3 regions of the Tolypothrix tenuis PCC 7101 genome follow, and region 3 is predicted to be linked to each of the others. Evidence: predicted binding sites of a transcription regulator. Region 3 holds the regulator's gene; each other region holds the start of a gene.
What was found. Region 3 encodes NtcA, which controls nitrogen genes in cyanobacteria. Its sites were predicted from a motif close to TNTGTANNNNNNNNTACANA; they were not measured.
Positions count from the first base shown of each region.

Region 1: AACU25_RS07985 (DUF3120 domain-containing protein) is a predicted target of NtcA. The motif match lies at 1,643-1,662, and genes of this name have one in related genera.
Region 2: AACU25_RS06370 (Glu/Leu/Phe/Val family dehydrogenase) is a predicted target of NtcA. The motif match lies at 2,194-2,213, and genes of this name have one in related genera.

Region 1 is NZ_CAWNJS010000001.1:1,944,546-1,949,138, forward strand. It holds gene AACU25_RS07970 (Coq4 family protein) at 1-269, shown strand, start outside; gene sipA (regulatory protein SipA) at 376-630, shown strand; gene AACU25_RS07980 (peroxiredoxin) at 676-1,233, shown strand; gene AACU25_RS07985 (DUF3120 domain-containing protein) at 1,665-2,444, shown strand; gene AACU25_RS07990 (ATP-binding protein) at 2,495-4,471, opposite strand; gene AACU25_RS07995 (ATP-binding protein) at 4,544-4,593, opposite strand, start outside.
Region 2 is NZ_CAWNJS010000001.1:1,565,642-1,570,234, reverse strand. It holds gene AACU25_RS06380 (folate/biopterin family MFS transporter) at 1-480, shown strand, start outside; gene AACU25_RS06375 (carotenoid oxygenase family protein) at 606-2,105, shown strand; gene AACU25_RS06370 (Glu/Leu/Phe/Val family dehydrogenase) at 2,385-3,674, shown strand; gene AACU25_RS06365 (hypothetical protein) at 4,015-4,239, opposite strand.
Region 3 is NZ_CAWNJS010000001.1:1,152,791-1,157,383, reverse strand. It holds gene AACU25_RS04660 (DUF3084 domain-containing protein) at 66-1,559, opposite strand; gene ntcA (global nitrogen regulator NtcA) at 1,727-2,398, opposite strand; gene fabI (enoyl-ACP reductase FabI) at 2,779-3,555, shown strand; gene hisB (imidazoleglycerol-phosphate dehydratase HisB) at 3,740-4,381, shown strand.

The sequences.
Region 1 (4,593 bases), 790 kb from region 3:
GGGAAGCAGAAGTACAGGCTTTTCTCTTAGGAACCAAGTTTAGTCCTATTAATTTTATGTTGGGTTTGGGGCTATTACGTGCGATCCACAGATACCAAAATCATCGGCAAAAGTTTAGTTGGGAAAAATTGTGGCAAGCATACCAACGCGGTTATCACTCCCATTTAGACCCCGATACTTGGCAACCAGAATTATTTTGGCACTTACCGTTAACTGAGGTGCAAGTTTTATTTGGTATAACCCAGAATCAATCATCAAAATTGCTGTAGAGACGCGATTAATCGCGTCTGTTGATTTTAACCTTGTTACTTTAACCCCTAGCTTTTGCTGGGGGTTTTGAGTTATGAGTTATTCAAAACTCTTTGTTGGATCAAAATGTCTAAAGAATTCATCATTGGTAGTAAAGTACGTGTTGTTGCACTACCGCCTTACGTCAAAACTGCCGAACCCATGCCCATGCTGCGCCCCCCAAATGTCATTCAACTGGGAGAAGAAGGTATAGTGATGGATCATCGTCCTGGTGGATATTGGGGTATTCGCTTTGCTAAAGGGGCTTTTCTCCTCGATAGCCAATACATAGAAAGTACAGATGTCCCAGCCGAATCTCAGCCGGAATCAGAAGAACAGTGAATAAGAACTGTAAACTTATGTTAAGTTATCATTCTTATCTGTACCATGATTTCTCGCCGCAATTTTTTAAGCATATTATTTGCCAGCTTTGTTGCTGTCAGCAGTTGGCTGAACTTTACACCAACTGCTGATGCGCTGGGTGGAAAACTACCCGCCATAAATCAACCTGCACCGGAGTTTACCTTGCCTACTAACACAGGCAACGGTAACATTTCTCTTTCGGACTTGCGTGGTAAATGGGTAGTTCTTTATTTTTATCCCAAAGACTTCACCTCTGGCTGCACCATAGAGGCGCGGCGTTTTCAGCAAGACTTACCCAAATATTTAGCCCAGAATACTCAAATTATTGGAGTCAGCGCTGATGATGTAGATTCTCACGCAGAATTTTGTGATTCTGAAGGGCTAAAATTCCCCCTGTTAGCAGATACAACTGGCGCAGTTAGTAAAGCCTATGGTTCTTGGATTGGTTACGTTTCTATGCGCCACAGTTTTATCATCGATCCAGATGGGATTCTGCGTGAGACTTTCGTTAAAGTTAATCCCAATATTCACAGCACAGAAGTACTAGCGCGGCTGGAACAGTTACAGTCAACAGCTTCTTAGGATAGACGAGGAATGAGGGGGATGAGGAGAAATATCCCATTTTGAAAAAACAACGCGATAGATGAGTATGGGCACGGCACCAGTAAGATAATTTAATATTCCAAAAGCTTGTGGTTGCCGTGCCCTGACAAAGAATTTATCTGTATATTGCCGCCTTATATCAAAATATGGAAGTTCAAAGTTGAACTCTTAACTAACGGCGACTAAATCTCTAGAGGGCGCTGCTTTAATGCAGAGATATACCAATGCGATTTTATTTTTGACAAGTCCAGAGTCAAAAGTCAACCGTTTCCCCTTGTACCCAATTACCCAATGCTCAATGCCCAATGCCCGATTCCCCAAAATTAATGTAAAATAAATATGCCCCTGGGGGGGATTTTGAAGTGTGGTATTTTAAGTAAGATAAAGTTTAGTAACAATTATTAAAAACATTGATTAATAATACATTGTCCTCATACGGTACTCCTACCGGCTCTATAGATACTGAATTGCAATCCATTAATCAAGGACGCAAAGGCATAGGTGAATTAGAAACTACACTCTCCAATTCTCCCAATTTGCCCATATCTCCGGCTTCTACAAAAGTTTGGTTAGTGTTTGCGGCGGCGGTATTTTTGGTATCTGTACCAGTATTTATCGAAGCGCCATTAGTGCGATCGCTTCCTAGTTTGAGTTTAGCGATCGCAGGCTTGTGGGTATGGCTGAGTTTTAATTTAATGTCACGTCCCGCAACATATCTTTGGGGCGATTTGCTTTTAGGTTTTAGCTGGAGTTGGCTAGCAGGGGCAATTTACTGGGGATGGTTTCGCTGGGAACCGTTATGGCATTTACCAGTAGAATCTATTGGGTTACCCTTTGCTTGTTGGTGTCTGTTCAGAAATTGGGGCAAAGTCGGTAACTGGTTTTACTTAGGTTCCTTGTTTGGGACAGTCTTAACGGATGTGTACTTTTATTTAGTAGATTTAATTCCCTATTGGCGGCAAATCATGCAAGTTGAACCAGAGGGAGTCTCAGCAATTTTACAAAATGCTGTTATTCAAGTTAGAACACCTTGGGGACAAGCATGGGCGATCGCCTTAGCTTTAGTATTATTAACAACAGGTCTTATACCCCTACTCACTAAGCAAAGACATTGGTACGCCTTCAGTGGTGCAGTTTTAAGCACTATTTTAGTAGACAGCCTATTCCTCTTCGCCGCACTCTTTGCCTAAAAAAACACTAATCCCCAATCCCCAGTCCCCAGTCCCCAGTCCCCAACCCCTCAAAGATTCAAATTCAACAATTGCGAGATTGCAGGTAACAACTTATGCCCATTTTTTACTAATCTGGCAGAAGTGGGTAAACTAGCCAACGTACCAATCAAAATCTTAAACGCAGTTCTGGCTAACCTGTGTATATGTCCTTCTTCTGGATTTTTCCCAGCTTCCGCTAAAGCCATTACCTGCTCTAATGCTTCGGCTTTATCTTCAGGTTGTAATTCTCTATTCGCTTCAATTTCTGATTGCAACTGTTTCAGCAGGTTAGCTAATTTTGCTGCTTCTGGAGAATCTAAATTTTCAAGTTGGTTAATACTACTATTAACAAGGTTATTCGCTTCATTAATAGTAACTTCACTTACCATTGATTCGCTCAATTTTTCAATGTAGCTACCACTAGTAATCACCACCATTTCATCAGTTTTAACAATTCTTCTTCTCTGTTGAGCAGCCACTAAAACGGCTTGAATCACAGAGTTTTGCGGTTGCAGTACTAATGCTTGTTTAAATTGTTCTTTTGCGGCTTCAAATCTTCCTTGTTCCATTAGTTCTTGTCCGTAACTCAGTAAAGCTTGAATAAATCCATCCTGAGTTCTAATTGGATCGACTTTATAAGCTCTAGCATAAAGTTCTACAGCTTGGTCAAAATCTCTAATATCTATGCAAATTTCAGCTAATCTAAACAATGCATCAAAATGGTTAGGATTAGCCTGTAAGACTTGCTCGTAGAGATTAGCTGCAGTTTGTAAATCGCTATTTTGAGATAACTTTACTGCTTGTTGATAAAGGCGATGAGCTTGCGAATCCAGCTTTTCTAATTCCCAAATTTCTCGCCTTAACGGATATCTTTTGACTAACCATTTACGGACTAACTCAACTGTTACCTTATAGTTATTCCAGCGTAATGGTTGAAATATTCCTGGTGTTATATTATGTAAAAAATTCCATTGCAATAATCGCTCTTCTGCTATGTGGAAAGGCTCAGTTAAAACTACACCACATTGCACCAGCAGTTTTAACGGTTCTCCTTTAGCAACAGATGTTGTTTGTTGTTGAACTTCTGCTACTGCTGAGAAGATTACTCGCTCAGTAATCGGTAAACCATCTCGGAACCACGCTAAACCAGCTTCACCAATTTCAATGGCTTCCTCAACAATATTTTGTACATCACTACGAGTTACTTGCCAGCGTTGTTCTTCTCTAGCTTGAGAGAAAAGTGCAAAGCAAATCACTTGCGTAAAATAAGGATGTCCGGCTGACAATTCTAAAATTGCATCTATGGCATCAGGCTCATATTTGAGAATATGCTGTGCAGGTTTGGTAATTAATTGTTCTGCACTTTGTCTATCTAATAGACCAATTTCTCGATTTGGTGCTTGCCTAAATAAACTTAGTAAATTTGGTAAATCATCCAATTGTCTCCCAATAACTGGAATGATAAACAGTTCTTTTTGGGAATAAACAACCGATTGGAGACAGGGAAAAAAGTCAGCAACAGAGGAATCTTGACCAGAATCACCTAAAACATCAAACTCATCCAACAAGAGTACCAAGTTTTTACCATTAATTACTTGATAAACTTGGGGTAAAAATTCATTGAAAAATATGCCTGCATCTTTTTGCAGTTGTTTTTTTGTTGGTAAAGCAAGTTGGCGGCGATGTGGATGGCGATAATCATCTAAATAATCAATAATCTCTCTTGCTAGTTCATATAAAACCTCACTTAAGCACTTTTGACTTTTACCTTCTAGCGACAAAGGTATAAAGAAAAAGTTTTCTAAATCGATAAAGTGAGGAATTTGGGACAGCACAGACGACTTACCAATCCGGCGCTGACCGTGGAGTAAAATTACTTGTGCGCCTTGGTTGAGATTGTCATAAATAAAATTGAATAGGTCTTCACGCCCAAAAAATAACTCTGGTTCATAAATTGGACGACCAATAACATACGGATTATCTTCCCAATTGGTTGAAGACACCATTCTCGCCAACTCCTCCCCAGAGGAAGTAGATCTAGCTTGTACTTTAAGCATACGGCACGTGATAATTACTTCTCAAGTAGGATCGCCCGCTAGTTTGCGAACAATCCAAACTAAAGACTGGA
Region 2 (4,593 bases), 410 kb from region 3:
CTATCAGCAGCTTTAGGAATGACAATGCTGCTATTAGTCACCCATACAAACCGCGCTTTAGGTATAGATGACCATTGGTTTAGTTTAGGTGATAGCTTAATTCTCACCGTCATGGGGCAAATCGCCTATATGCCTGTCTTGGTACTGGCTGCTAGACTTTGCCCACCGGGAGTAGAAGCGACATTATTTGCTTTATTAATGTCGGTGTCGAATTTAGCAGGAATGGTTTCCTATGAATTTGGGGCCATTATTATGCATTGGCTGGGAATTACAGAAACTAACTTTGATTCTCTGTGGTTGTTGGTGATGATTACTAACCTCAGTACTTTGTTACCACTACCGTTTCTTAACTGGCTACCAGCAGCAGAAGACCAAAGTCAAATATCCACAGCATTGCAACCAGCCTCAGCAACTCAAGGGGAAGCATTTTTACCTGAGTTGATCACTGACGTTGAGGCTACCATCACCCGAGTTAACTGAAGGCTGAAGTCAGAAGTGTGAAATTACTTCACCTAACAAGAGATAACGCATTAGTCCAGATTTAAGCGTTGATCTATTCTGACTTCATTCTTGATCCTTCATCCTTTTTAAGAATATATACTCAGATGCAGAGTTCAAAAATTTCAGAAAACGCAATTTTAGAAAAATCCTACAATCGTGAAGATTGGCAGGGGGGATATCAATCTTTAAAGCAAGAATTTGATTATTGGATTGATGATATTGAAGGAGAAATTCCCCCAGAACTGCAAGGTACGCTATTTAGAAACGGCCCTGGTTTACTGGATATCAACGGTCAACAGATTCATCACCCCTTTGATGGCGATGGCATGATTAGCCGGATTAGCTTTATTAATGGGCGCGCTCATTTTCGCAATCGCTTTATCCGCACTGAAGGCTACTTAGAAGAACAAAAAGCAGGAAAAATTCTGTATCGCGGTGTATTTGGTACACAAAAACCAGGCGGTTGGCTAGCTAATATTTTTGACTTCAAAATGAAAGATATTGCTAACACCAACGTCATCTACTGGGGTAGTAAACTTTTAGCACTGTGGGAAGCTGCTGAACCTCATCGCCTCGACCCCAACACCTTAGAAACCTTGGAAAGGGAATATTTCAATGGTGTATTATCAACAGGTGAAGCTTTTAGCGCTCATCCCCGCCTTGACCCCAGCTGCAACCAAGATAATGGCGCGCCTTGTTTGGTCAACTTTTCGATTCAGCCAGGACTATCTACCACAATTACGATTTTTGAACTTAATCCAGCAGGGGAAATTATCAGAAAACAGGCTCATAGTGTGCCTGGTTTCTGCTTCATTCACGATTTTTTGATTACGCCTAATTACTGCATCTTCTTCCAAAATCCTGTTACTTTCAATCCCCTACCTTTCGCTTTGGGAATCCGTTCGGCTGGGGAATGTATCAAGTTTCAGCCAAATCAACCAACTCGGATCATAGTCATTCCCCGCAACCCCGAAACTGCAAAAGCAGGTGTGAAAATTCTGGAAACTCAATCAGGTTTCGTCTTTCATCACGTCAATGCTTTTGAGGTGGGAGATGAAATTGTCATTGACTCGATTTGCTACGATTCCTTATCACAAGTCGAACCCGAAAGCGATTTTCGCCAAGTTAACTTTGACGCACTTGCACCGGGACAAATCTGGCGGTTTGCACTACAACTGCAAAATGGCACAGTCCAAAGACAATTAATAGAAAGCCGTTGCTGTGAGTTTCCTACTATTCATCCAGATAACGTAGGTCGCCAATATCGTTATCTATATATAGGTGCAGCTCATGCAGAAATAGGTAATGCGCCCTTACAAGCAATTTTGAAAATCGATTTAGATTCTGGTGAAAGACAACTGTGGAGTGCTGCACCCCGCGGTTTTATAGGCGAGCCAATTTTTGTCCCCCGTCCCAATTCTCAAACAGAAGATGACGGCTGGCTATTGGCTTTAGTTTATGATGCGGCTCATCAGCGCTCAGATGTGGTGATTTTGGATGCACGGGATTTGCATAAAGGTGCGATCGCGCGTTTGCATCTCCAGCATCATATACCCTACGGTTTACATGGTAGCTTTACACCTGAAGTTTTTGTACAAGGCTAATTCAAGAATAGCGATCGCCTCATTACCAAGGAACACAGATTATTGATTCTGTGTTCCTTTGGCTTTTACTGCATAAAACTCAAATAAAATTGTAACAAAAACTACAAAATTTCTAATTTCTTGATCAGAAAGGATAAGCTAGGCATATATCAATACTGGTCGGTTAAAGGCAAAAGGGAAAGAAAAATCCTTTACCCTTTACCCTTTACCCTTTAACCTTTCCCCCCAGACATATATATATTCCGGTTCGCAAAGATACCGCGATTGGGAGAAAATTTTATGATTGCAACACCTACGCTGCCGCTGGAACCTGCCTCTCCAGCGTATATTTGTCCATTCGATCAAGCTTGTAGCTATTTAGAAGCAGCAGCTAAAGAATTAAAACTAGACCAAGGAGTCTTAGAAATTCTTAGCCACCCACGCAAAGTAGTGACAGTGTCCATTCCGGTAAAACTAGATAACGGCGAAATTCGCGTCTTTGCAGGACATCGGGTACAACACTCCGATATTTTAGGGCCATATAAAGGTGGTATTCGTTACCATCCGGCGGTGACACTAAGAGAAGTGTCTGCTTTAGCAATGCTGATGACTTGGAAATGTGCGTTATTAGGAATTCCCTACGGTGGTGCTAAGGGAGGAATTGCGATCGATCCAAAACAGTACAGTGCTAGCGAATTAGAACGAATTACCCGACGTTACACCAGCGAATTAATTAAAGATATCGGCCCATCTGTAGACATTCCCGCGCCAGATATGGGAACTTCTGCCCGTGAGATGGCTTGGATGATGGACACATATTCTGTAAATGTGGGTCATGCTGTTCCTGGCGTTGTTACTGGTAAGCCAATTTCTGTAGGTGGTTCCAGAGGGCGGGAAATGGCTACGGGACGGGGTGCGATGATTATTGTCCGCGAAGCTTTAGCCGATCAAGGTAGATCCTTAGACGGAGTGCGAGTAGTTATTCAGGGTTTTGGTAATGTAGGTATTGCCGCCGCTGAATTACTACACCAAGCCGGATCAAAAATTATTGCTGTCTCTACCAGTGGTGGGGGAATATATTCGGAAGCTGGCTTAGATATTCCCGCAGTGAAAGCCTACGCCAGTAGAAATCATCGCAGTGTTGTGGGTTTTCCAGATGCGATCGCAATTAACAATGCAGATTTGCTTACCTTACCTTGCGATGTGTTGATTCCCGCAGCTTTGGAAAATCAAATCACCGAAGAGAATGTGAACCAAATCAAAGCCCAGATTATTGCAGAGGCGGCTAACGGCCCAGTCACTCTAGAAGCAAACCGGGCTTTAGAGGCGCGAGGTGCGATCGTCCTACCTGATATTTTGGCGAACGCTGGTGGTGTTGTCGTGAGTTATTTGGAATGGGTACAAGGTCTTTCTTACGTATTTTGGGATGAGGAAAGAGTTAACCGCGAAATGGAACATTTGATGGTGCAAGCTTACCATCAAGTAATTCAACAATCGAAGTTGCGGCAAATTCCTCTAAGGTTAGCAGCTTATACCTTGGGTGTTGGTCGTGTAGCGCAAGCACTAACTGACAGAGGTCTTTATCCATAAATTTTTATCCCTGATAGTGTTCTGAGGCAGATCAATTATCTGCCTCTTTTTTTGGGAATAAATTAGCGATTTTCACCATAAACTCTTTTCTCTGCGCCTCTGTGGGGCGTTATATAACTCAGATAAAATTCGCTGAAGTACATCAGCAGCAATACAAATATATGACACAGCCTATATTAAGAATTATTGATCGCTCTTGGCTTCACTCATAAAACTATGGTTCCCAAGCTCTAGCTTGGGAACCATAACTTACACTTAAGGGAACACTAATATAGCTGAAATCTAGGAATTCGACAAATCCCTGCCTGCGATCGCAATTTTGCTTCCAACACAACTGGAGTTATAGCTTCGATAAAGAAGCCTCAACTAATCTTTTAAATTTTAGGTATGCTTCTGGTGCTGTCAAACCGATTGAATCTTCTTCACTTGGAATATAGAATACCGGGCTATCAGCATAGTGACGAACAACAAAAGAAGGAATCAGTTTCAAATTAACTGCCTTTCTTCCCCATGATTCTGCTTGTTCTGCTAAGGTAGCTTCATCGTGAAATGTGTAGTGGTTCATAACAATAATAGGGGCTTGAGTTTCTTTATGAGAAATTACGTAGCACTGTGCGCTGTTAGGTTTTCCTGTAGGGCAGGGATTTATTAATTAGTAATTGATTGAACTCAACTCGCAACAATTGGATAGGCAACACTTCATCAGGGTTATCTTCAGACTTGTCTAACACCACTACCATCGTCTTAGTTTCGAGAGAGTGAGAACAAGAAGTCTTGCATCAGAGTTGGGTATTGGTTTGATGACAAGTTGGCACGATCTAAAATGATGAATATCAGTAGTTACAAGAGTTTTTAACTTCTGATTCTCATCTTACTGATTTGTTATAAAGACAAAATTTGAGGAACTTGTGAGGAATAC
Region 3 (4,593 bases):
AAGTTCAAGATATATCAGCCGCTTAAATCAGCTTAAATCGGATTAATATCTAGTTGGTTAATTTTTTACGTACTAAAAATAACCTGGCCGCCGATTACTGCCACTAGTTTGACTCTCAGCGGCCCAGCTGTGAAAGTGTCTTCAGCTGCGATCGCTTTAATCTCTAATGCTTGATCGGATTGCCTAAGTTGGGAAACAAAGCGCAGAAAAGTACCATCGATTTGGACATTTTCAATAATGCCAGCATTTCGGGCGCGAAATTGCGAAGCAGAAATCAGCAGATCCAACCTTTGCCTGAGTTGATAGGATGTCATCGTCTTGGGATCAGCAGTAGTGCTGGCTAGTATTTGTCCCCCAGAAAAGACCAGTTGGTTTCTCGCTGAATCGGCAAAGAATTCTATCTGCTTTTCTCCCCTGACATAATTACCAGCAGAGAAAATCCGAATGACATATTCTCGACCATCATTTATCTGCTTGATCAATTGCTCAATGCGATCCGGGGTAACGTGCAGGATTTCTACATTATTTAAGGTATTTGTCCCAGGTTCAGCTAATTCGAGGATAGCATTCTGATTGGCTTCCTGGAGCAGTTGAATGATTGCTTGACGTGCTGCTGTCGGCTGAGTGACTTGAACTACAGCCGCCGCCAAAACTTGACCCCGTACTAAAGCCAATTTCCCTAAACGCAGGTCACGATATGACTGATAATATTTTTCCAGCCTGGCTACTTCTTGTTCTAGATAGTTCTGTTGCTTTTCTAAGTCTTTTAGGAGAGATTCCCGTTTAGCAATCACTTCCTCGCGGGCTGCAACTTCTTGATTGCGTTGTTGAATGAGTTTATCCAACCGGGCAATTTTTTGATCCCGTTGTTCAATGGCTTCTTGTCTATTAGCTAATTCGCGATCGCGTTTGGCAATTGCTGTTTTAGCTTCATCAATCGCTTTCTTGGCTTCAGCATACAGTCTTTGGCGTTCTATTTTGCGTTGCTCAATTTCCGCCAGCAGATTCTTTTTCTCATCTTCAACGCTTTGCAGTTCTGTGATTGCTTTTTGATATTGTGCTACGACTTGGCCTAATTGGCTTTGAGTGCGTTGCAACTGATTTTGGGTTTGTGCTTGTTGCTTAAGAGTGCGGTTAAGTTGAGCTTGCGTTACCTGTTGTTTGGCATTCGCCGCCTGCAAGGACTGATTAATTACCTGTAAGTCTTGCTGGGCTTGGGACTGTTCTTTCCTGGCTTGATTTAGTTCACCTTCTACTTGACTTTTCTGGGTTTCCGCAGTTTTGAGTTGTTCGCGCTTTTGTCTGAGGTCTTTTTGAATATCCTCTAACTCAAACACCCCTTTGCGTAATCCTTCATCAGCAGCAAATAAAATTGCCAGAGTAGACGCTGAAATTAAAGTACCAGTAAAAATAGTTACTATGACTGCCGTATTTTTTGGACGTAATTTAAACAAAGAAAGGCGCGCCTTGCCAACTCGTGTGCCGATGCGATCGCCCACGGTGGCAAGTACGCCCCCTAGAATTAAAATTGCTGCAATGAGGATGTACCCAGTGGTCATCTTCAGCTACCGAAATGCTTCCAGATACAGCCTACTACTTTCAAACATCTTCTGCGGGAAATCAGAGATTGGCAATTGCTGAACTTAATCAATTTTTAGATTTACCTCCATAGTGGTGTGATTTCTAAAAACACAACATTCGCCTCCTCTGCTTTCCCCAATTGCTTTTAAGTAAATTGCCGACTTAAAGTAACAGGTTTATGCACAGTAATCTTCTTTTTGTGAATAGAAATCATCTTTTTCTCACGTAAATCGCCGAGTAACCTGGTGACGGTAACACGAGTAGAACCGATCGCTTCTGCGATCGCTTGATGAGATAGCTTCAGATCTATTGTGATCCCATCTGCACAAGGAACACCAAAATCGCGACAGAGAATTAATAAAAAACTCACTAACCTTGAACCCATATCTCGGTGTGCGAGGGTTTCAATCATCATCTCTGTTTGTAAAATTCGCGAAGAAAGACCTCGCAGCATTAACATTGATAATTCTGGATTTTCCTTGAGTGCCTGCTCTACTTGTTCAATAGGAGCTGACAATAATTCTACAGGGGTAAATGCAACGGCATGGTAAAACCTATCCGATTTGTTTCCCGTCAGCAATGACAACACACCAAAAACGCTATTTTCCCGTAGCAGCGCTACTGTGATTTCTTCTCCTGCCTCATACACCCTGGAAAGCTTAACAGCGCCTTTCAAAAGAAAATAAACTCGTTCAGCAGGATCGCCTGGAAAAAAGATCGTTTTATTGCGTTCAAACGTTTCTACAACTGGAGGAAACGCTCCAGTTGCCATCTGACGAAAAACATTTGCTAGGGCTTTATCTTGTGTCACGATCATCTCCCTTCCCCTACCCAATGCCGGAAAAACAAAAACTGATTACCTAAGAATACACCTGAAAAATCAATAAAGCACCGTCAACCTTTCTGTACTTTCCTATACTCAAAATTATTGTTTCCTAATTATTTGTTTATTATGATACATAATTTTTGATATTTTTAGCTAGTACTTCTTGAATAGCTAGTTACTTCAGCTGTATTAGCAATGTTTTTTTAAAGACAAAATCAAGAGTTCTTGAGAATTTATTAAGGAATAAACTGTAATTTTATTCTTGTAAAAACCCTTACCAATAATATTTTTACAAATCCTCTGTAAAACAAAGACAAACTAGCCTCAGATTCTAGTATGCTCCTAATGATTGTTTACACTTACCATTTCTCATGCTGAATCTGACAGGAAAAAATGCCCTTGTTACAGGTATTGCAAATAACCGCTCCATTGCCTGGGGAATTGCCCAACAACTACACCAAGCTGGAGCTAACTTAGGTATTACTTACTTACCTGATGAAAAAGGCAAAATGGAGAAAAAAGTTGCGGAATTGGTAGAACCTCTTAACCCCAGCTTATTTCTTCCTTGCGATGTCCAAAACGATGAACAGATTCATTCTACCTTTGACACCATTCGAGATAAATGGGGAAAGCTAGACATCCTAGTTCATTGCTTGGCTTTTGCTAATAAAGACGATTTGAGTGGAGATTTTAGCCAAACAACACGCGCTGGCTTCAACACAGCACTACAAATTAGTACTTATTCCCTCGTGCAGTTGAGCGGTGCAGCCAAACCTTTAATGACCGAAGGTGGAAGTATTGTCACCCTCACTTATTTAGGTAGCATTAGGGCGATTCCTAACTATAACATTATGGGAGTTGCTAAGGCAGGGTTGGAAGCTAGTGTACGTTACCTAGCAGCAGAAATGGGGCCGCAAAATATCCGGGTGAATGCCATCTCCGCCGGGCCGATTCGCACCTTGGCATCTAGCGCTGTCGGCGGCATTTTAGATATGATTCACCATGTAGAAGAAGTTGCTCCTCTGCGACGCACAGTCACCCAGCTAGAAGTAGGTAATACAGCTGCTTTCTTGTGTAGTGATTTGTCCACTGGGATTACAGGACAAGTCATATATGTGGATGCAGGATATGAAATTATGGGGATGTAGTAGATTTTGGGCATGGGGCATTGGGTATTGGGCATTGGTAATGGGTAATTGGTAATGGGTAATTGGTAATGATATTTCTCCCTCATCTCCCTTATCTCCCTTATCTCCCTCATCCCCCTCATCTCCCCAATCCCCAATCCCCAATCCCCAGTCCCCAGTCCCCTATTCCCAATTCCCACTAACTATGCAAATCAGCGATCGCGAAATAAATCTCTCTCTCGAATCACCTCATCCCAGTCCTCGGATTGCTTCGGTTCATCGCACAACTGGTGAAACTGATGTTCAAGTTACTATCAACCTTGATGGTACAGGTATTTGTAAGGCAGCTACAGGAATTCCCTTTTTGGATCATATGCTGCATCAAATTGCCTCCCACGGGTTAATTGACTTGGATGTCCAAGCTAAAGGAGACTGGGAAATTGATGACCACCACACTAACGAAGATGTGGGTATTACCTTAGGACAGGCTTTCAGTAAAGCGCTAGGTGACAGGAAAGGTATTGTCCGCTTTGGTAATTTCCTCGCGCCACTTGATGAAGCATTGGTGCAAGTAGCATTAGACTTTTCTGGTCGTCCCCACCTCAGCTATGGTTTAGAAATCCCTACACAACGGGTAGGAACCTATGACACCCAACTAGTAAGGGAATTTTTCGTGGCGCTGGTTAACCATAGTCAATTAACATTGCACATTCGTCAGTTAGATGGCATTAATTCCCACCACATCATTGAAGCAACTTTTAAAGCATTTGCTAGAGCAATGCGGATTGCAGTGGAAATCGACCCCCGTCGTGCTGGAATGATTCCCAGTTCTAAAGGGGTTTTGTGAAGCAATAACCATAATATGCTGAAGTTCATCCCACTTCCTTTTCAGGGGGTGGGATTTTGCTTGTATGGGGAAATTAAGCTAATCGGCATTTAAGTTACATGATCGGGGCGGGTAAGATGCCCACCCCACAAGAGTTTGATGAAATTTAATATGCAAATTAGATATGTTTTAGCTTACCATGCATCAATTTGCCAGGTTTTCATCACGCCCTC